2 regions of the Microbacterium sp. TW_SC_2 genome follow, and region 2 is predicted to be linked to the other one. Evidence: predicted binding sites of a transcription regulator. Region 2 holds the regulator's gene; the other holds the start of a gene.
The links. Region 2 encodes LexA, which represses DNA repair genes until DNA is damaged. Its sites were predicted from a motif close to TCGAACANNTGTTCGA; they were not measured.
Positions count from the first base shown of each region.

Region 1: a site for LexA is predicted at 7,793-7,808, ahead of recA (recombinase RecA). Genes of this name have one in related genera too.

Region 1 is NZ_CM143952.1:1,378,059-1,387,771, reverse strand. Features, by position in the region: gene hflX (GTPase HflX) at 1-479, opposite strand, end outside; gene ACWA14_RS06450 (class I SAM-dependent methyltransferase) at 543-1,184, shown strand; gene dapF (diaminopimelate epimerase) at 1,224-2,096, opposite strand; gene ACWA14_RS06440 (GNAT family acetyltransferase) at 2,119-2,574, opposite strand; gene ACWA14_RS06435 (dihydrofolate reductase family protein) at 2,621-3,151, opposite strand; gene miaA (tRNA (adenosine(37)-N6)-dimethylallyltransferase MiaA) at 3,203-4,138, opposite strand; gene miaB (tRNA (N6-isopentenyl adenosine(37)-C2)-methylthiotransferase MiaB) at 4,135-5,682, opposite strand; gene ACWA14_RS06420 (regulatory protein RecX) at 5,730-6,380, opposite strand; gene recA (recombinase RecA) at 6,545-7,594, opposite strand; gene ACWA14_RS06410 (DUF3046 domain-containing protein) at 7,863-8,084, opposite strand; gene ACWA14_RS06405 (helix-turn-helix domain-containing protein) at 8,103-8,411, opposite strand; gene ACWA14_RS06400 (CinA family protein) at 8,549-9,040, opposite strand; gene pgsA (CDP-diacylglycerol--glycerol-3-phosphate 3-phosphatidyltransferase) at 9,037-9,612, opposite strand; gene ACWA14_RS06390 (DNA translocase FtsK) at 9,612-9,713, opposite strand, start outside.
Region 2 is NZ_CM143952.1:2,135,277-2,144,989, forward strand. Features, by position in the region: gene ACWA14_RS10125 (MinD/ParA family ATP-binding protein) at 1-985, shown strand, start outside; gene hisH (imidazole glycerol phosphate synthase subunit HisH) at 1,028-1,663, opposite strand; gene hisB (imidazoleglycerol-phosphate dehydratase HisB) at 1,660-2,277, opposite strand; gene ACWA14_RS10140 (histidinol-phosphate transaminase) at 2,274-3,368, opposite strand; gene ACWA14_RS10145 (LysM peptidoglycan-binding domain-containing protein) at 3,432-3,800, opposite strand; gene lexA (transcriptional repressor LexA) at 4,112-4,798, shown strand; gene metE (5-methyltetrahydropteroyltriglutamate--homocysteine S-methyltransferase) at 4,868-7,180, opposite strand; gene ACWA14_RS10160 (methylenetetrahydrofolate reductase) at 7,202-8,149, opposite strand; gene ACWA14_RS10165 (dipeptidyl-peptidase 5) at 8,350-9,713, shown strand, end outside.

The DNA of each region.
Region 1 (9,713 bases), 760 kb from region 2:
TCGGTGTCGGCGATGACGGTATCGGCACCCACCGCGGCGACGATGTCCTTCAGCTCCTGCGCCTTTCCGCGACCGAGGTAGGTGGCCGCATCGGGGTGCGGGCGACGCTGGAGCACACCGTCGAGCACCACGGCACCCGCGGTCTCGGCGAGAGCAGCGAGCTCACGCAGCGAGTTCTCCGCGTCTTCCTGGGCGCCCTGCGGATACACGCCGACGAGAACGACGTTCTCGAGTCGCAACTGGCGGTACTCGACCTCGGTGACATCCTGGAGCTCCGTGGACAGACCGCCGACGCGTCGAAGCGCGTGCCGATCCTCCAGGTCCCACTGATTGCCGTCGGATGAGCCGTGCGCTGCGGTGGATTCGTCCTGCAGCGCCTGTGCTGCACCGAATGTCCGCGCCTCCGTGCGCTTCTCCGCATTCGCGAGAACGCGCGCGAGCGCCTCATCGCCGGTCGAGGGTGTGCTGGTGTCCGTCATCCGTCCCTTGTCTCTGCTGCGTCGAGCCTTAACCTTATCCCCACGGTCCGGTACGCTCACCGTATGGGGTCTGACCATTACTTCACTGCGGCCCCGGCAAGCCCCGAGAACCTGCGTGCGATCCGTGTGTCGCTCGCCGGCCGCGAGCTGAGTCTCACCACCGCGGGTGGCGTCTTCAGCCCGGATCGCCTGGATGCCGGCACTGCAGTGCTCCTTGCGAACATGCCACCGGTCCCGCCGGGAGGCCATCTTCTCGACCTCGGCAGCGGGTGGGGCCCGATCAGTCTGTCGATGGCCCTCGCCGCACCCCATGCCACGGTGTGGGCCGTGGATGTGAACGAGCGAGCTCTCGACCTCGTCCGCCGCAACGCGGCATCCCTCGGCCTCACCAATGTCAACGCCGCGCTGCCCGACGATGTTCCCTCGGATGTCACCTTCCGGACGATCCGCTCGAACCCGCCCATCCGCGTCGGCAAGAACGAGCTGCACGGTCTGCTCGAGAAGTGGATCCCTCGCCTGGATGAACGCAGCGACGCCTGGCTGGTCGTGCAGCGCAACCTCGGTGCGGATTCTCTCCAGCGGTGGATCGGCGCGACATTCCACCCGGGCTTCAGCGTCTTCCGCACGACGACGGGCAAGGGCTACCGGGTCCTGAAGGTGCGCAAGCACGGCACGCCGCCGACGGAGCCGATCACGATCGCCTGACAGGCCCGAGCTCCCTCGCACGGGCGGTGGGCGCCTCCGTCAGAGGAGATCGACCTCGCCCTGGAAGACCAGCTGCGCCGGGCCGGACAGCGCGACATGCTCGCCGTCCTCCGCCGCGAACATCCGCACGCCGAGCGTTCCTCCGGGAACCTCGACACGCCAGTGGTCCGGGGCCTGCTCGCCGGCCCAGTAGCGCACCGCGAGGGCGGCGGCGGCGACTCCGGTGCCGCAGCTGAGCGTCTCGCCCACGCCTCGCTCGGACACCCGCATCCGCACGTGGCCGATGCCGTCTCGCACCAGCGGGTCACCCGGAACCACGAACTCGACGTTGGCACCCTCCGGCAGAGCAGGCTCGAGCTCCGGCTGCCGATGCAGTTCGAGCGATGCCAGCTCCACGTCGGATGCCAGAGCGACCACGACGTGCGGGTTGCCGACGTCGATGCCGAGGCCGGGGCGCGCCACCGTCAGACCGTCTGCCGTCACGAGCGGATCGGTGCCCACCAGCTTCCAGCGACCGAGATCCACCTGATACCCGGACTCGCTGCTCGTCACGTCTCGGACGCCGGCACGCGTGCCGATCGGCAGCGTGGATCCCGACTCGATGTTCGCGAGGCCCGAACGGACGAGGTAGTGCACGAAGACGCGGATGCCGTTGCCGCACATCTCGGCGATCGATCCGTCAGCGTTGCGGTAGTCCATGAACCATTCGGCCTCGGGCTCCTCGGCCAGACTCGTGGCCCCTTCGGCGATCGCACGCGAACGCACGACCCGCAGTACTCCATCAGCCCCGATACCGAAGTGCCGGTCGCAGAGAGCGGCGACCTGCTCGGCGCTGAGGTCGAGCTCACCGTCCGGGTCCGCGATGATGACGAAGTCGTTGCCGGTGCCGTGCCCCTTGGTGAATGCGACCATGTCCCCAGTCTAGGGATGTCTCTCAGCCGTCGACGACGAGGCGCTTCCCGGTCTGTGACACGGAGAACCGCTCATACCCGAGCGCATCGTAGAAGCCGAGCACCGCTTCATTGCCCTCCCGCACCATCAACTGCACTTTGGGACATCCCTGCGCGGCCAGGAGACGTTCGGCCTCCTCGACGAGCGCTCTGGCCACCCCTCTCCCTCGGTGAGTCTCCGCTGTGGCGAGGTAGTAAAGCCAGCCCCGATGCCCGTCGTACCCGGCCATCACCGAACCGATGATGAGGTCGTGCCCCGACCCGTCGAGGTCGGGATCGAGCGCCACCAGGAATGTCTCGGGCTGAACCGCCAGCTTGCGTTCGATGTCGAGACGCGGATCGTTCCAGGGACGGGTGAGGCCGGCCGCCTCCCAGAGCGCGATGACCGCGTCGGTGTCGGCCTGGTCGAAGGCCCGGACAGTCCATGGCACGGCAGTCATCCTCTCCTCTGCGTCCGCCCGGACAGGAACGTCCGGCGACGATCCATCATGCCCGAACGACGCGGTAGCGACCGCAGAGGAAACTGCGGTTGCGTGCGACCTCGATGAGCTCGAGGTCCACCGCGCGCGGCAGAAGCGGCGCACCCGCTCCGAGCGTGACCGGCGCGTATTGCACCCACAGCTCGTCGACGAGGCCCGCGTCGACGAACTGCCCGGCCAGCTCCCCGCCGCCCACGATCCACACGTCTCTGCTCCCCGCGGCATCGACCACATCTCGATGGACGGCTGCCACTTCCCCGCGGGCGAACCGGATGTCTGCCCCCGGCAGAACGGGCAGGTCACGATGCGTGAACACCCAGGTGGGCTGCGCATAAGCCCAGGGCTCATCACCCTGATGGGCCAGGAGCCACTCGTAGGTGGAGGCGCCCATCACCAGCGCGCCGATCTTCTCCTCGAAGGCCCCGTACGCCATGGGACCGTCCTGATCGATGTCCTGCGAGAGCAGCCAATCCAACGAGTGATCGGTCGTCGCGATGAAGCCGTCGAGGCTGGATGCGGTGTAGTAATGCGTCGCCATGCCGGCAAGCATTCCATCGACCACGGACATCCGCAGAGGAGCGGCGTCGCCTCAGCGCGCGAGCAGCGTCGCCGTGTCGACGGGAGGGCGGTGCCACTCGACGGCACCATAGCGTCGGAACCAGGACACCTGACGGCGAGCGTATCGCCGGGTCAGCGCCTGCGTCTCGGCGATCGCCTCGGCCTCGGTCAGCGTGCCCTCCAACTGTCCGAGCGCCTGCGCATACCCGATCGCCTTGCGAGCGGTCACACCACGCTCCAGGCCGTGCCGGCGCAGCTCCTCGACCTCGGCGATCAGGCCCGAGGCCCACATCCGCTCCACCCGGGCATCGAGACGCTCCACGAGAGGCGCGCGGTCGACCTCCACGCCGATCAGACGGGTGTCGGGTCGCCAGAGCTCCGGCGCTGACGGCAGGGCCGCGCCATGCGTCTCTCCCCCGGCCTCGAGCACTTCGAGCGCCCGGATCACCCGCCGGCTGTTGCGCGGATCGACGCGCGCGGCCGTCTCCGGATCGAGGGCGCGCAACCGGGAGACCAACGCGTCGACGCCCTTCTCATCCAGTTCGCTCTCCAGGCGGGCACGCAGCGCCGGGTCGCGCGGCGGGAATCGGAAGTCGAACACGACACTCGACACGTACAGTCCCGATCCACCGACGAGAATGGCATCGCCCCCGCGCCCGTGGATGGCGGATACCGCGGCGCGGGCCATCGGCTGATACCAGGCGACGGCCGCTTCCTCGGTGACCTCTCGCACGTCGAAGAGGTGGTGCGGAATCCCCCGGCGCTCGTCCGGCGCCAGTTTCGCCGTGCCGATGTCCATGCCGCGGTACAGCTGCATGGCATCGGCGTTCACGATCTCGGCGGGGTTCCCCCGCCCACGGAGCGACTCGGCGAGGTCGAGGGCGACCTCGCTCTTCCCCGTACCCGTGGCCCCGATGACCGCCCACAGGCGCGGCGCGACGGGAGAATCGATCCCGGAACCGCTCACACGCCGACGCGCAGCGTGGGGAGCCCGAGCGACACGGCGCGCGGCGCTCCGTCCGCCGCCGGAGCGGGTACCGCGCACGACTCGGACTGCGCGCGGTCCCAGGCGTCGCCGCCGCGCGTGCGACGGATCTGCAGCGGCTTGCCCTCGGGGTCGTCCGCGAGCAGGAAGAAGGGTGCCGCGTGCGTCACCGTCACGGTGACGATGTCTCCGGGACGCGGGATCGCCGAGCCGGGCGTCACCTCGAAGTGCACCAGGCGGTTGTCCTCGGCGCGTCCGGTGAGCCGGTGTGTCTCGGCGTCCTTCTTGCCCTCCCCCGTCGAGACGAGGACCTCGACCTGCCGGCCGATCTGCTTGTGGCTCTCCTCCAGCGAGATGCGCTCCTGCAGGGCGAGCAGACGGTTGTAGCGCTCCTGGACGACGGCCTTCGGCACTTGATCCGCCATCGTCGCGGCGGGTGTGCCCTCACGGATGGAGTACTGGAAGGTGAACGCACTGGAGAATCGTGCCTGCTCCACGACGCGCATGGTGTCTTCGAAATCCTCATCGGTCTCACCCGGGAAGCCGACGATGATGTCGGTCGTGATCGACGCGTTCGGCATCCGTTCACGGACTCGATCGAGAATGCCGAGGAACTTCTCGCTGCGGTACGACCGGCGCATCGCCTTCAGGATGCGATCGCTGCCCGACTGCAACGGCATGTGCAGCTGCGGCATGACATTCCGGGTCTCCGCCATCGCGTCGATGACGTCATCTGTGAAAGCGGCCGGGTGCGGGCTCGTGAAGCGCACGCGCTCCAGACCTTCCACCTCGCCGGCCGCGCGCAGCAGCTTGCTGAACGCCTGGCGATCGCCGAACTCCACACCGTACGAGTTGACGTTCTGGCCGAGCAGGGTCACCTCGAGAGCACCGTCTTCGACGAGCAGCCGGATCTCGTTGAGGATGTCTCCGGGGCGCCGGTCCTTCTCCTTGCCGCGCAGACTCGGAACGATGCAGAACGTACAGGTGTTGTTGCAGCCCACGGAGATCGAGACCCAGCCGCTGTGAGCGGCGTCGCGCTTGGTGGGGAGCGTCGACGGGAAAACCTCGAGCGATTCGAGGATCTCGAGCTCCGCCTCGCCGTTGTGGCGGGCGCGTTCGAGGAGACCGGGCAGAGAGCCCATGTTGTGGGTGCCGAAGACGACGTCGACCCAGGGAGCCTTGTCCAGCACGGCCTGCTTGTCCATCTGAGCGAGGCATCCGCCGACCGCGATCTGCATCCCGCTCTTGCGGCGCTTCACCGAGGCGAGCTGGCCGAGGGTGCCGTACAGCTTCCCTGCCGCGTTGTCCCGCACCGCACAGGTGTTGATGATGACGACATCGGCTTCATCGCCCAGGTCCGCGGGCACATACCCGGCGCTCTCCAGCGAGCCGGAGAGGCGCTCGGAATCGTGCACGTTCATCTGGCAGCCGAAGGTACGGACTTCATACGATCGGCGCTGCCCGTCGGCGTCGACGGATGCTGACGACGCGGAGATGATCGTCGGTTCGCTGCGAGGGATAGTCATGATGCTCCCATTCTACGAGCGCTTTCCGCCGACTCCTTCGATGCCGATCAGTCCGAGTCGACGAACCGCACACCCGACGAATGACCGCCGAACTTCTCCTCCGCCAGCGCGGTCTTCGCCGCCGTCATCGCGACGGATCCGCCATAGCCACGACGCGCAAGCTGCCCCATCAGACGCCGGAGTGCCGTGTCGGGATCGAGCCTGGCGAGCGAACGGGACTTCGATCGCGCGAACTCCAGCGCGCGTTCCGCGTCGTCATCGGGCAGCTCACCGAGCGCCGCGTCGACCACATCACGGGGAATCCCGCGCTGCGCCAGCGCTCGCGCCAACGCGACACGTCCCTGCCCCTTGCGATTCGCTCCGGAGTCCACGAGTTGCACAGCAAGCGTCGCATCGTCGAGGTAGCCGCGGCGCGTGAAATCGTCGATCACGTCATCGACCTGACCCGCCTCGAGGTGATGCCCGCGGAGCACCATCCGCGCTTCAGAGATCGAGAGGGAGCGCGCCCGAAGCTTGCGGACGAGGCTCTCCGACGCCGCTTCCTGCAGCTGCTGGGGGTCCGGCCCGTCATCCTTGTCGGATTCGTCGTCGGCAGCGTCGCGCAGCGCCCTCAGGCGAGGGGGCGTCTTCGCGGATGACGTCCCCCCACGAGCAGGGTGCCGTTCGCTCGGCGTCCCGCCATCCGGCGAGGAACGCACGGTCGCCCCCCGATCGAGGAGGGCGCCGAGCTGACTCGACGGTGTCTTATCGTCGACCTCATCCGCCGGGGAGCCGCCGCGCGGCCTGTGCGCCCCGAACAAGGGGATGACGGGGGCGAGTCCCTCTTCCGGACGCGACCCGCCCCCGCTCTCCTGTGACATGATCAGGCCGGACGACGCTCAGCGAGCTCGTCTGCCGCCGGAGCGGCGACCGCCGGCTGACCGATGCCGAGCTTCTGCTTGATCTGCGATTCGATCGCCAGGGCGATGTCGGGGTTGGTGAGCAGGAAGTTGCGAGCATTCTCCTTGCCCTGCCCGAGCTGATCACCGTCGTAGGTGTACCACGAACCCGACTTCTTCACGATGGCGTGCTCGACACCGAAGTCGATCAGACTGCCCTCGCGGGAGATGCCGACACCGTAGAGGATGTCGAACTCGGCCTGCTTGAAGGGCGGAGCCATCTTGTTCTTGACGACCTTGACGCGTGTGCGGTTTCCGACCGCGTCGGTGCCGTCCTTCAGCGTCTCGATGCGGCGGATGTCGAGGCGCACCGAAGCGTAGAACTTCAGCGCCTTGCCGCCGGCGGTGGTCTCGGGCGATCCGAAGAACACTCCGATCTTCTCGCGCAGCTGGTTGATGAAGATCATGGTCGTGTTGGTCTGGTTGAGCCCACCGGTGAGCTTTCGCAGCGCCTGCGACATCAGACGCGCCTGCAGACCGACGTGCGAGTCACCCATCTCACCCTCGATCTCGGCCCGCGGCACGAGAGCAGCCACGGAGTCGATGACGATGAGGTCGATGGCGCCGGAACGCACGAGCATGTCGGCGATCTCGAGCGCCTGCTCTCCCGTGTCGGGCTGGGAGACCAACAGCGCGTCGATGTCGACGCCGAGCTTCGCCGCGTAGTCGGGGTCGAGCGCGTGCTCTGCATCGATGAACGCGGCGATTCCGCCCGCGCGCTGTGCGTTTGCGATGGCATGCAGGGTGAGCGTCGTCTTACCGGAGGACTCCGGTCCGTAGATCTCCACGATTCGTCCGCGCGGCAGGCCTCCCACACCGAGCGCGACGTCGAGCGCGATGGAACCGGTGGGAATCACGGCGACGGGAGCACGGTCATCGCTGCCGAGCCGCATGACGGAGCCCTTGCCGAACTGACGGTCGATCTGGGCGAGTGCTGTCTCGAGGGACTTCTCGCGGTCTGCGGGTGATGGCATGATGTGTTTCCTTCTGCTCGCGTGATGCCGCCTGTAGGCTGCCGCGGCACTCCCGAGTGGGAGCAACTCTCCGGCAAGGCGTATGGCTCATCGGCCATGTCTTCACCGTACGAGGGGCCACCGACATCAGGTCGGCGAGTCCAGCGGACGGTGGAGAACGATGTCTCCGAACCACTTGTGCAGAACACTACGCCCGCTTCGAACACATCTTCGACGACACGCCGTTCTCGACCCATCATCTTCCGGTTGATTCGAACAAGCGGAAAGGTCAGCGGCGCCGAGGTTCCAGACGACCGGCACCGTGACGGCGGGGATCGGGGACATCCATCTCATCGCACAGCGAGAACCAGATCTCGCGAGGCGGGGTACCGTCGGCGAGGGCTTCGACCGCGGTGCGTCCGAGGGACGTCAGAACCAGGTCGTTCACGAGTGACGGAGCGCGCCCCTGGAACTCGTCCTCGACGGCGCGGAGGAACTCGCTACGACGCATAGGAGAAGGCGGCGGCGATCAGCGCAGGGAGAGCTCAGGCTCGACCGAAGCGACAAGGTCGTCCGGAACGACGTCCGGGAAGACCTGGATGCCTTCGAGCACCGAGATGCGGTCGCCGACTTCACGCATGATGATCGAGATAGGGACATCGAGCGCATCGGCGACGGAGGCGAGGATCTCGCTCGACGCTTCCTTCTGACCGCGCTCGACTTCGCTGAGGTATCCCAGAGCGACCGATGCCTTGCTGGCGACCTGACGAAGGGTGCGCCCCTTCTGCAGGCGGAAGTCCCTGAGCACATCGCCGATTTCCTGACGTACAAGAATCATCGGAACCTCCTCACCGTTCGTTTTGCCGGGGAGAACCCCGGCGAGATCGCCAGTCTAGTCCTCCTGGCTTTCACAGAATCTACCGTTTCACTCTGTGGTTTGAATGTGAACACATCACGAACAACGGCGTCGGCGGTTCAGCTATTCCCCAATGCCTCGAGCAACGCGGAAAGCACCGCGTCCACCGACGCGGCACGGATCTGTGCACGGTCGCCCACGAGGTGAAGCGGCACCGAGAAGCTGGTCACGGGAGTCGCCACCCCGACGTGCACGGTGCCCACCGGCTGCCCGTCGGGAGATGCGGGTCCCGCGATCCCCGTGGTGGAGATGCCCACCTCGGCGTCGCGTCCGTCGATCGCCACTGCTCGCCGCACACCCTCGGCCATCTGGACCGCGATCTCGGGATGGACAGGGCCTGTCTGCGCGAGCAGCGCGGCGTCGACTCCCAGCAGTGACACCTTGAGCGGAGTGGCATATGCCACCACGGCGCCACGCAACACCGACGAGGCACCTGCGACCGAGACCAGCTCAGCGCTGACAGCACCGCCCGTCAGAGACTCTGCGACGCCCAATGACCAGCCGCGCCGCTGCAACGCCTCGATGACGGCCGACGGCACGGACGACGTCATGACGTCCGACGCGAGCCGCGCACCTGAGCCACGATGTAGTCGATCCCGCTCGCGATCGTGAGCACGAGGACGATGACCATGAGCACGGTCGTCGTCGTCTTCCACGCCCCGAGTCCGAAGACCTGGTGCAGCGGCAGCAGTGCCCAGCCGAGGGCGACGGCCTGCACGGCGGTCTTGAGCTTTCCCATCCACGCGGCCGCGACGACATGTTCTTTCGCCACCACGAGGCGATGGACGGTGATCCCCCACTCGCGCACGAGGATGAGGATCACGATCCACCAGGGGACCTCTCCGAGGATCGCGAGACCGATGAATCCGGACCCGGTCAGGAGCTTGTCGGCGATCGGGTCCCAGAGCTTCCCGAAGTCGCTCACGATGTCGTATCGCCGGGCGAGGTAGCCGTCGACCCAGTCCGTGGAGATCGCGATGATGAAGAGGATGCCCGCCGCCCAGCGGATGCCGGGGTCCGGGATCCCGAACGTGCCCCCCAGGAGGAGCAGCACGAAGAAGACGACGGCGAGGGGGATGCGGACGATCGTGATCGCGTTGGGAAGCTGCCGCGGAATGCCCATCAGTCGCGCCCCGTCAGGCCCCAGGCGTCTTCGTCGCCCTCGGCCTCCACCACGGGAAGTCCCTCGAACTGCGCCTCGGTCGGGTCCGTGAAGGCCGGAGC
Region 2 (9,713 bases):
CGCGGGACCCGACTCCTCCGGCCCCGCGTTCATCGAACCCGCGTCCCGTCGCGAGCAGCGCGTGCTCCGCGACCGAAACTCGTTCCTCCAGACCGAGCGTCCCGAGGAGCCCGCCCGCGAGGGCGCTCGCGGGGCACTCAACCGGCTGGGCCTACGCGTGCGCCCCTCCGCCCAGGAGCAGTCCGCCCGCGACGACGAGCTCGCCGTGAGCCAGCACTGGGCGGGTCCGCGCACGATCGCCGTGGTCAACGGCAAGGGCGGCGCAGGCAAGACGCCGACGACGATCCTGCTGTCGGCCGTGTTCGCCCGTTACGGGGGCGCCGGAGTGCTCGCCTGGGACAACAACCAGACCCGCGGCACCCTGGGCTGGCGCACCGACACCGGCGCGCACGACCGCACGCTGCTCGAGATGCTCCCCGAAGCGGGACGACTGCTCGGCACCAGCGCCCAGTCTGCCGACCTCGCGCACTTCATGCACCACCAGCCCCGAGAGAAGTACGACGTCCTGCGCTCGAAGCCGATCCGGCTCGCGCACGAGAACCGTCTCAGCCCCTCCGACGTCGATGCGATCCACTCGGTGGCGGCGAAGTTCTACCGGCTGATCATCATCGACTCGGGTAACGACGAGTCCGACCCGATGTGGTTGCGGATGATCGACCACGCGGACCAGCTGGTCATCGCCACCACGACGCGCGCCGACCACGCCGAAGCCGGTGCCCTGCTCATCGAGGCGCTCGAGGAGCGCGACGAACGCTCGGCACTGCTCGCCCAGCAGTCCGTCGCCGTGGTCTCGCAGGCCGACCCGAAGGCGACCCCCGCCGACATCGAGAAGGTCGTGAACGGCTACCGGTCGCTGTCACGCGATGTCGTCAGCATCCCGTTCGATCACGAGATGGTCGACGGTCCGCTGCGTTACGGAGCTCTCGCGAAGCGCACTCAGCGCGCGTGGCTCGCCGCGGCAGCATCGGTCGCACGCGGATTCTGACGCCGCGGCTCTACGCCGCGGCGGATGTACGGCGACGACGGGTCAGAGGCTGCCGATCCAATTGCGCAGGAGCTGGATGCCGGCCTCGCCGGACTTCTCCGGGTGGAACTGGGTCGCCGAGAGCGGACCGTTCTCGACGGCGGCGAGGAAGGGATCTCCGTACGTGGTCCACGTCAGTGCGGGCGCCGGGAACGGCGGGATGACGTCGAGCTCCCACGACTGCGCCGCATACGAGTGGACGAAGTAGAAGCGCTCCTGCTCGATACCGCGGAACAGCACGCTGTTCTCCCCGGCATCGACCGTGTTCCAACCCATGTGCGGCAGCACGGGCGCGTTGAGTTCGGTGACGGCTCCGGGCCACTCGCCCAGACCCTCGGTGTCCTGTCCGCGCTCGACGCCCCGGGAGAAGAGCACCTGCATTCCGACGCAGATCCCGAGCACGGGCCGGCCACCGGCGAGGCGGCGATCGATGATGGTGTCACCGCCGTGCGCGTGCAGCGCGTCGCGGACGGCCGCGAAGGCTCCCACACCGGGCACGAGCAGGCCGTCGGCCTCCTGCGCCTCGACGCGGTCACGCGTGAGCACGGCATCCGCGCCCGCGGCGATGAGGGCCTTGACGGCCGAGTGCACGTTTCCGGACTCGTAGTCGAAGACGGCGACCTTCGGGGTGCGACTCACAGTGCGCCCTTGGTGGAGGGGATGCCCTCGACGAGCGGGTCGAGGGATTTCGCCTGGCGGAACGCCCGTGCGAACGCCTTGTACTCCGCCTCGGCGATGTGGTGCGGGTCGCGACCTCCGAGCACACGCACGTGCACGGTCAGCGCGGCGTTGAACGCGATGGCCTCGAACGAGTGCCGCACCAGCGAGCCGGTGAAGTGACCGCCGATGAGGTGGTGCTCGAAGCCCGCGGGCTCCCCCTCGTGCACGAGATACGGACGACCGGAGATGTCGACCACCGCTTGGGCGAGCGCCTCGTCGAGAGGCACGAGCGCGTCGCCGTAGCGGGAGATCCCGGACTTGTCGCCGAGAGCCTCCAGGATCGCCTGCCCGAGCACGATCGAGACGTCCTCCACGGTGTGGTGCGCGTCGATGTGCGTGTCGCCGGAGGCGCGGACCGTGAGGTCGGTCAGGGAGTGCTTCGCGAAGGCGGTGAGCATGTGGTCGAAGAACGGCACCGAGGTGTCGATGCGGCTGACTCCGGTGCCGTCGAGGTCGAGTTCGAGTTCGACGGTGGACTCCGACGTGGTGCGTACACGGCGGGCAGTACGCGGGGTGGAGGCAGACGTGCTCATGAGGCCGATTCTATCGAGGCGAGGGCATCGAGGAATGCCGTGGTCTCGGCCTCCGTGCCGGCGGTCACACGCAGGTGTCCGGGAATGCCGACGTCACGGATCAGGACGCCCTGGTCGTAGAGGCGCTTCCAGGTGGCCTTGGGGTCGCTCACGCCGCCGAACAGCACGAAGTTCGACCAGGATTCGTGGGGCGTGTATCCGAGCGCTTCGAGCGTCGCGCTGATGCGGTTGCGCTGCTCCACGATCTCGTCGACCATGCCGAGCATGACGTCGGCGTTGCGCAGCGCGGCGATGGCTGCGGCCTGCGTGAGTGCGCTCAGGTGATACGGCAGACGCACGAGTCGCAGCGCATCGATGAATCCGGCGTCCGCGGCGAGATAGCCCACGCGTGCCCCGGCGAACGCGAAGGCCTTGCTCATGGTGCGCGAGACGGCGAGCCGCGGACGGCCTTCGAAAAGGGACAGTGCCGACGCGGCATCCCGGGGAGCGAACTCGTGATAGGCCTCATCGACCACCACGACACCGCGCGACACCTCGTACACGGCCTCGATCACATCGAGGCCGAGAGGAGTGCCGGTCGGGTTGTTCGGCGAGCAGAGCAGGATGACATCGGGATCGACCTCGCGCACCTGCGCCGCGGCATCCTCCGGCGTGATCGTGTAGTCGGGCTGCCGCGTCCCGGCGACCCATCGAGCCCCGGTCCCCTGAGCGATCAGCGGATACATCGAGTACGTGGGGGCGAAGCCGAACGCCGTGCGCCCGGGGCCTCCGAAAGCCTGGAGGATGTGCTGCAGCACCTCGTTCGAGCCGTTGCCCGCCCAGATCTGCTCCGCCTCGAGTCCGTGACCGAGGTAGTCGGCGAAGCCTTCACGCAACGTCGTGAACTCGCGGTCCGGATAGCGGTTGACGTCGCGGATCGCGACGGCGATCTCGTCGAGGATGTCGCTCGCGACCTCATCCGGCACCGGGTGGGTGTTCTCGTTGACGTTGAGAGCGATGGGCAGGGGCGCCTGCGGTGCACCGTAGGGAGTCAGCCCCCGGAGATCGTCGCGAAGCGGCAGGTCATCGAGTGAAGCGGTCACCCTTCCCATGCTAGAACGCCTGACGCGAACCGGGGGCCGCGTGACGCTCCATGGAAGAAAGACGCCCGGCGCTCAGCTCTTATACTGGGCGGGGATCGCGAGCTCCTGGCCGATCTGGATCTCACCGGTCTGAAGCATGTTGAGCCGCGTGATCTCCCCGATCACCTCGCGCGGGTCGGACGCGGGGGCGATCGCGCTCGCGATCGACCACAGGGTGTCACCCGGCAGCACCGTGACCGTGCTGAAGCTCGCCGTGGCGGCGCCGAGATCGTCGCCGGAGGCGATCGCACTGCCGCCACCGATCGCGGCGAAGGCGATGCCGGCCGCCAGCGGGACCGCGGCGAGGGCGAGCAGCACGCGACGACCGCGCACCGTCAGCCGGAGCCGTGTCGCCGGGCGTGCCGGGATGACTGCTGCGGTACTGAAGGCGATGGTGCTCATGTCGTGCTCCTCTGCGTCGTCCCCCGTGTCCGAGGGATCAGCCACCCGCCGCTGGTGCCGGTGGAAGTTGGCGTAGCGTTCGCATTCATCACTCGGCCGGGAGTGCTGGATGCGAAGCTACGTTCCGAAGGTATCTTCGATTTCGAACATCTGTCAAGCGTTCTTCGAAACCTGATCCGCGAATCGGGCGACACGCTCGAACAGATCTTCCAGATCGCCCGGTTTCTCGGATACGGTTTCGATAGCAACACCCCACCACGGGCCACCGACATTCGAAGAGCGACGTCGGGGACGTGCACCGAAGGAGCACCATGAGCGAGAACTCCGCCCTCGAATCCGAGGCCCCTCGTACTCGTCGTCGCAAGAACCTGAGCCCCAAGCAGCTCGCGATCCTCGAGGTCATCCAGACCTCGATCGCGCAGCACGGGTACCCGCCGAGCATGCGGGAGATCGGCGACGCCGTGGGGCTCAAGTCGCTCTCGAGCGTCACGCATCAGCTCGGCCAGCTCGAGCTGAGCGGCTATCTGCGCCGCGACCCCGGGAAGACCCGGGCGATGGAGGTGCTCATCGACCTGCCGGGTACCAGCGGAGAGAACCCCGCCGACGTCGCGACCCCCGTCGGCGACGCCGCGATGGTGCCCCTGGTCGGGCGGATCGCGGCCGGGGTGCCCATCACGGCGGATCAGCAGGTCGAGGAGATCTTCCCGCTGCCGCGACAGCTCGTCGGCAAGGGCGACCTGTTCATGCTCAAGGTCTCGGGTGAGTCGATGATCGACGCGGCGATCTGCGACGGCGACTGGGTGGTCGTGCGGTCCCAGAACAGCGCGGAGAACGGCGAGATCGTCGCGGCGATGCTCGACGACGAGGCGACGGTGAAGACGTTCCGACGTCGCGACGGCCACACCTGGCTGCTCCCCCGCAACTCCGCCTTCGAGCCGATCCTCGGCGATGAGGCCACGGTGCTCGGCAAGGTCGTCGCGGTGCTGCGCTCGGTCTGACTCCACCCGGAATGACGAACCGCCCTCCCCGATGTCCGGGGAGGGCGGTTCGTCGTCGCGGGGGACGGATCAGGCCGAGACGCTGATGTCCTCGCGCACGCGGCGCGTCGCCTCCACGATGTTGCGCAGCGACGCGGTGGTCTCGTCGTACCCGCGGGTCTTCAGCCCGCAGTCCGGGTTGACCCAGATCTGACGCGTGGGGATCTCGTCGACCGCACGGCGCAGCAGCGCCTCGATCTCGTCGACGCCCGGCACGCGCGGCGAGTGGATGTCGTAGACGCCCGGGCCGATGCCGTGGTCGAAGCCGACCTCGGCGATGTCGGCCACGACCTCCATGCGGCTGCGCGCGGCCTCGATCGAGGTCACGTCGGCATCCAGAGCACGGATCGCGTCGATCACGACCCCGAACTCGGAGTAACAGAGATGCGTGTGCACCTGCGTTCCCGCCGCGGCACCTCCCGTGGAGAGACGGAACGAGCCGACCGACCAGTCGAGGTAGGCCTCCTGATCCGCCTTCTTCAGCGGGAGCAGCTCGCGCAGCGCGGGCTCATCGACCTGGATGATCGCGATGCCCGCGGCCTCGAGGTCGCTGATCTCGTCGCGGAGGGCGAGGGCGACCTGGTTCGCGGTCTCCCCCAGAGGCTGGTCATCGCGCACGAACGACCAGGCGAGGATCGTCACCGGGCCGGTGAGCATGCCCTTCATGTGCTTGACCGTGAGCGACTGCGCGTAGGTGGACCAGTCGACCGTGATCGGAGCCGGACGCGAGACGTCGCCCCAGAGGATCGACGGGCGGGTGGCGCGGGATCCGTACGACTGCACCCAGCCGTTCTCGGTCACGGCGAAGCCGTCGAGGTTCTCGGCGAAGTACTGCACCATGTCGTTGCGCTCGGGCTCGCCGTGCACGAGCACGTCCAGCCCCAGCTCCTCCTGGAGCGAGACGACGCTGGAGACCTCGCGGCGGAGGAACTCGTCGTAGTCCTCGGCGGGGATCTCACCCCGCGTGAAGCGCGCGCGGGCCCGACGGATGTCGCTCGTCTGAGGGAACGAGCCGATCGTGGTCAGCGGGAGCGCCGGGAGCCCGAGCGCCTCCTGGGCCGTCTCGCGCTCCGCGTAGGAGACGCGGGAGAAGTCCGCGTCGCTGAGCGCGCGCTGACGCACCGCGCCGTCGCGCACGCCCGGCGCGGCGAGTCGGTCGGCGAGTGCTGCGGATGCCGCCGCGAGCTCCTCGTCGATCGCGGCGCGCCCCTGCGACAGGCCCCGGGCCAGGGTGACGACCTGCGCGACCTTCTGGTCGGCGAAGGCCAGCCAGGACACGAGGCGCGCGTCGAGCTTCGTCTCGTCGGCGACGTCGTGCGGCACGTGGAGCAGCGAGGTCGAGGTCGAGGCGGCGACGGCTGCCGCACCGAGGGCGCGCAGCGACTCCAGGGTGTCGGCCGCGGCCGCGAGGTCACCCCGCCAGATGTTGTGGCCGTCGATCACACCACCCACGAGCGTCTTGTCGGCCAGACCCTCCGCGGCAGCGGGCACGCCCCCGCGCACCAGGTCGACCGCGATGGCCTCGATCGGCGCGGCGGCCAGCACCGCGAAGGTCTCGTCCAGCGACGCGTACGGAGCCGCGACCAGGATCGCGGGGCGATCGGTCGCACCTCCCAGTACGCCCAGAGTGCGGGCGGCGGCGGCGGCCAGCTCTCTCACGGACGCCGGGAGCGACTCGCTCACCAGGGCAGGCTCGTCCAGCTGCACCCACTCGGCCCCGGCCGCCTTCAGCCGAGCCAGCAGCTCGACGTAGACGGGCAGGAGGTCGTCGAGACGCGACAGCGGGTCGAAGCCGGCGGGCGCATCATCCGATGCCTTGGCCAGCGCCAGGAAGGTCACAGGACCGACGAGCACGGGACGGGTGGTGAAACCGGCAGCCACGGCCTCGGCGACCTCACGGACGCGCCGATCGCTCGACAGCGAGAACTCGGTCTCGGGCCCGATCTCCGGCACCAGGTAGTGGTAGTTGGAGTCGAACCACTTGGTCATCTCGAGCGGTGCGCGCTCACCCTCGCCCCGCGCGATGGTGAAGTACGCCGGCAGTCCGAGAGAGCCGTCCGCGCCGCGGAGATCCTGGAACCGGCTCGGGATGGCTCCGACCGTGACCGCGGTGTCGAGCACCTGGTCGTAGAAGGAGAACGCTTCGGGGATCGCGGAGTCGTCGCGGCCCAGGCCGAGAGCGGCGAGGCGATCGCGCGTCACGGCGCGGAGCTCGGAGGCGGTCGCCTCCAGCTCCTGCTCGTCGATGCGGCCGGCCCAGAACGCCTCGACGGCCTTCTTCAGCTCGCGGCGGCGTCCGATGCGCGGGTAACCGAGGATGGTTCCTTCGGGGAATGCGGTCATGGTCTTTCCTTTCGGCGGGGTTCAGTGGCGCAGGGCCGGGAGGATGCCGGCTTCTGCGAGGACGGTGAGCACGGTCTCGTGCTGGTTGAAGGCGTACAGGTGCACTCCGGGCGCTCCGCCGTCGACGACGGCGCGGGTCAGGCGGGCGGCCCATTCGACGCCGATCTCACGGCGCCCCTCGGGGGTCGGCTCGACCTCGAGGGCGATCGAGAGCTCGCTCGGGAGGTCCTCCCCGGTGAGCTCGAGCACCCGAGCGAGCCGGGCGGGCGAGGTGATCGGCATGATGCCGGGCAGGATCGGGATCGTGACGCCGGCCGATCGGGCCCGCTCGACGAAGGCGAGATAGTCGTCGGGGTGGAAGAACAGCTGGGTGATCGCGAACGTCGCCCCGGCGGCCTGCTTCGCGAGCAGCGCCTCGACATCCTGCAGGCGGTGCGTGGCACGCGGATGCCCCTTGGGGAAGGCGGCGACGGCGATGCTGACCTTGCGGCGGGGGGCGACGGCGGCGGCCCCCGGAAGCCCGGGAATCGGCGACTCCTCGTAGGGCGCGCGCTCCGCCTGCACCCGGCCGATCAGCTGCACGAGCTGAGCGGCGCTCTCCAGATCACCCAGATACGCCTCGGTCTGCCCGGCGGGCGGGTCTCCGCGCAGCGCGAGGAAGCTGAGGATGCCGGCATCCAGGAACTCCCGGATCAGCGCCGCGGCACCGGTGTAGGTGTTGCCGACGCAGGTGAGGTGCGCGAGCGGTTCGACATCGGTGTGCTCGCGGATGAAACGGAGCACGTCGAGAGAGCGGCCGCCCGTGGATCCGCCGGCACCGTACGTGACCGACAGGAAGTCCGGGCCGGCCGCGGCGAGGCGACGCACGGTCTCGTGCAGGGCCTCCTCGCTCGACTCCGAACGGGGCGGGTAGAGCTCGAAGGAGAACGGCACGCGGGGGGTGCCGGAGGTCACAGTCTCGGAAGACATCTCTTCTCCAGGGGGACAGAATCGGGCCGGGGCCGCGCACGACACAAGGGTGAGCATCATTCGCGGGCGGGTGCCGGGCTCGGCTGTCGCTCCATGCCGGGAGCGGGTCCCGGGCGTTGCTAAGAATGTAGAACACGGCGACTCGTGCACGCACGCTCTGTGACGCCGTGTGTCACAGAGCGTGCGCTTAGGCTCGAGGCATGACGTCGCCCTTCGGGTCCTGGCCCTCTCCGTTCTCCGCCGCCTCGGTCGCCTCCTCCTCTCCGCGCATCGACGGATCGCGTTTCGTCGGCGAGGAGATCTGGTGGGGCGAGTCGGTGCCCGCCGAGGGCGGACGCGTGGCGGTGCGCAGCTCCACCGGCTCCGAGGTGCTTCCGGCGCCGTGGAGCGCACGCTCGCGCGTGCACGAGTACGGCGGCGGCGCGTGGACCGCGGATGCCGACGGCGTGCTCTACTTCGTCGAGGCCGGAGATCAACGCGTGTACCGGCTCGCCCCTCACGGCACCCCGATGCCCTTGACGCCTGCGGGCCCGGCGCACGGTGGACTCCGGGTCGAGGGCGGACGCCTCTTCGCGGTGCGGGAAGACCTCACGAGCGACCCCCATGAGCGCGGCATCGTCGAGATCCCCACCGACGGCTCGGCGGCGGACGACGTCGCGGCGCTGCGCGTGCACGCTCACGGCCCGGGCTTCTTCGCGCACCCGGCGCTCTCGCCCGACGGGACCCGCCTGGCCTGGGTCGAGTGGAGCGGACGGGAGATGCCGTGGCAGAGCGCGCAGCTGCAGGTCGCCGCGATCGACACGGGAGACCGCGCGGCGCTCGACACCCGCACCGCACTGCAGCCGGAGTGGCAGGACGAGCACCGGCTGCTGTTCACCGACGACCTCGACGGCCGCTGGACGCTGCACCGGGCCGAGCTGGACGGCATCGCCGCCCCGGCTCCCCCCGTCCCGATCTCCCCGGTCGACGCCGACAGCGGCTACGGCCTCTGGGTGCTCGGCAACCGCTGGTATCAGCCGCTCGACGACGGGCGGATCGTCGCGGTGCGCACCCACGGACGCGATCGTGTCGACGTGATCGCCGCAGACGGATCGTGGCGGCCACTCGACGTCCCCGGCGACGGGCATGTGAGCGTGGACGACGCCCGCGGTTCGGCGGTGCTGCTCAGCGGCAACGGGTCGCGAGTGGCGCCGGGCGTGTGGCGGGTTGACGTGGACTCGGGCGAGGTCACGACCATCACCGGCGGCGCCCCCGTCGATCCGCGCTGGATGCCGAGCGCGCAGCCCCTCGTCGTGGACGGGATCCACGGCTCCGTGCAGGCGTTCGTTCATCCCCCGGCCAACCCGGCATCCGCGGCCCCCGGCAACGAGCTCCCTCCGTACCTCGTCTTCGTCCACGGGGGTCCGACCGCGCACGTCACCGGAGCCGCATCCACCGCGATCGCGTTCTACACCAGCCGCGGTATCGGCGTGCTCGACGTGAACTACGGCGGGTCGACGGGGTACGGCCGCGCCTACCGTGAGCGCCTCGACGGACAGTGGGGCGTGGTCGACGTGGATGACGT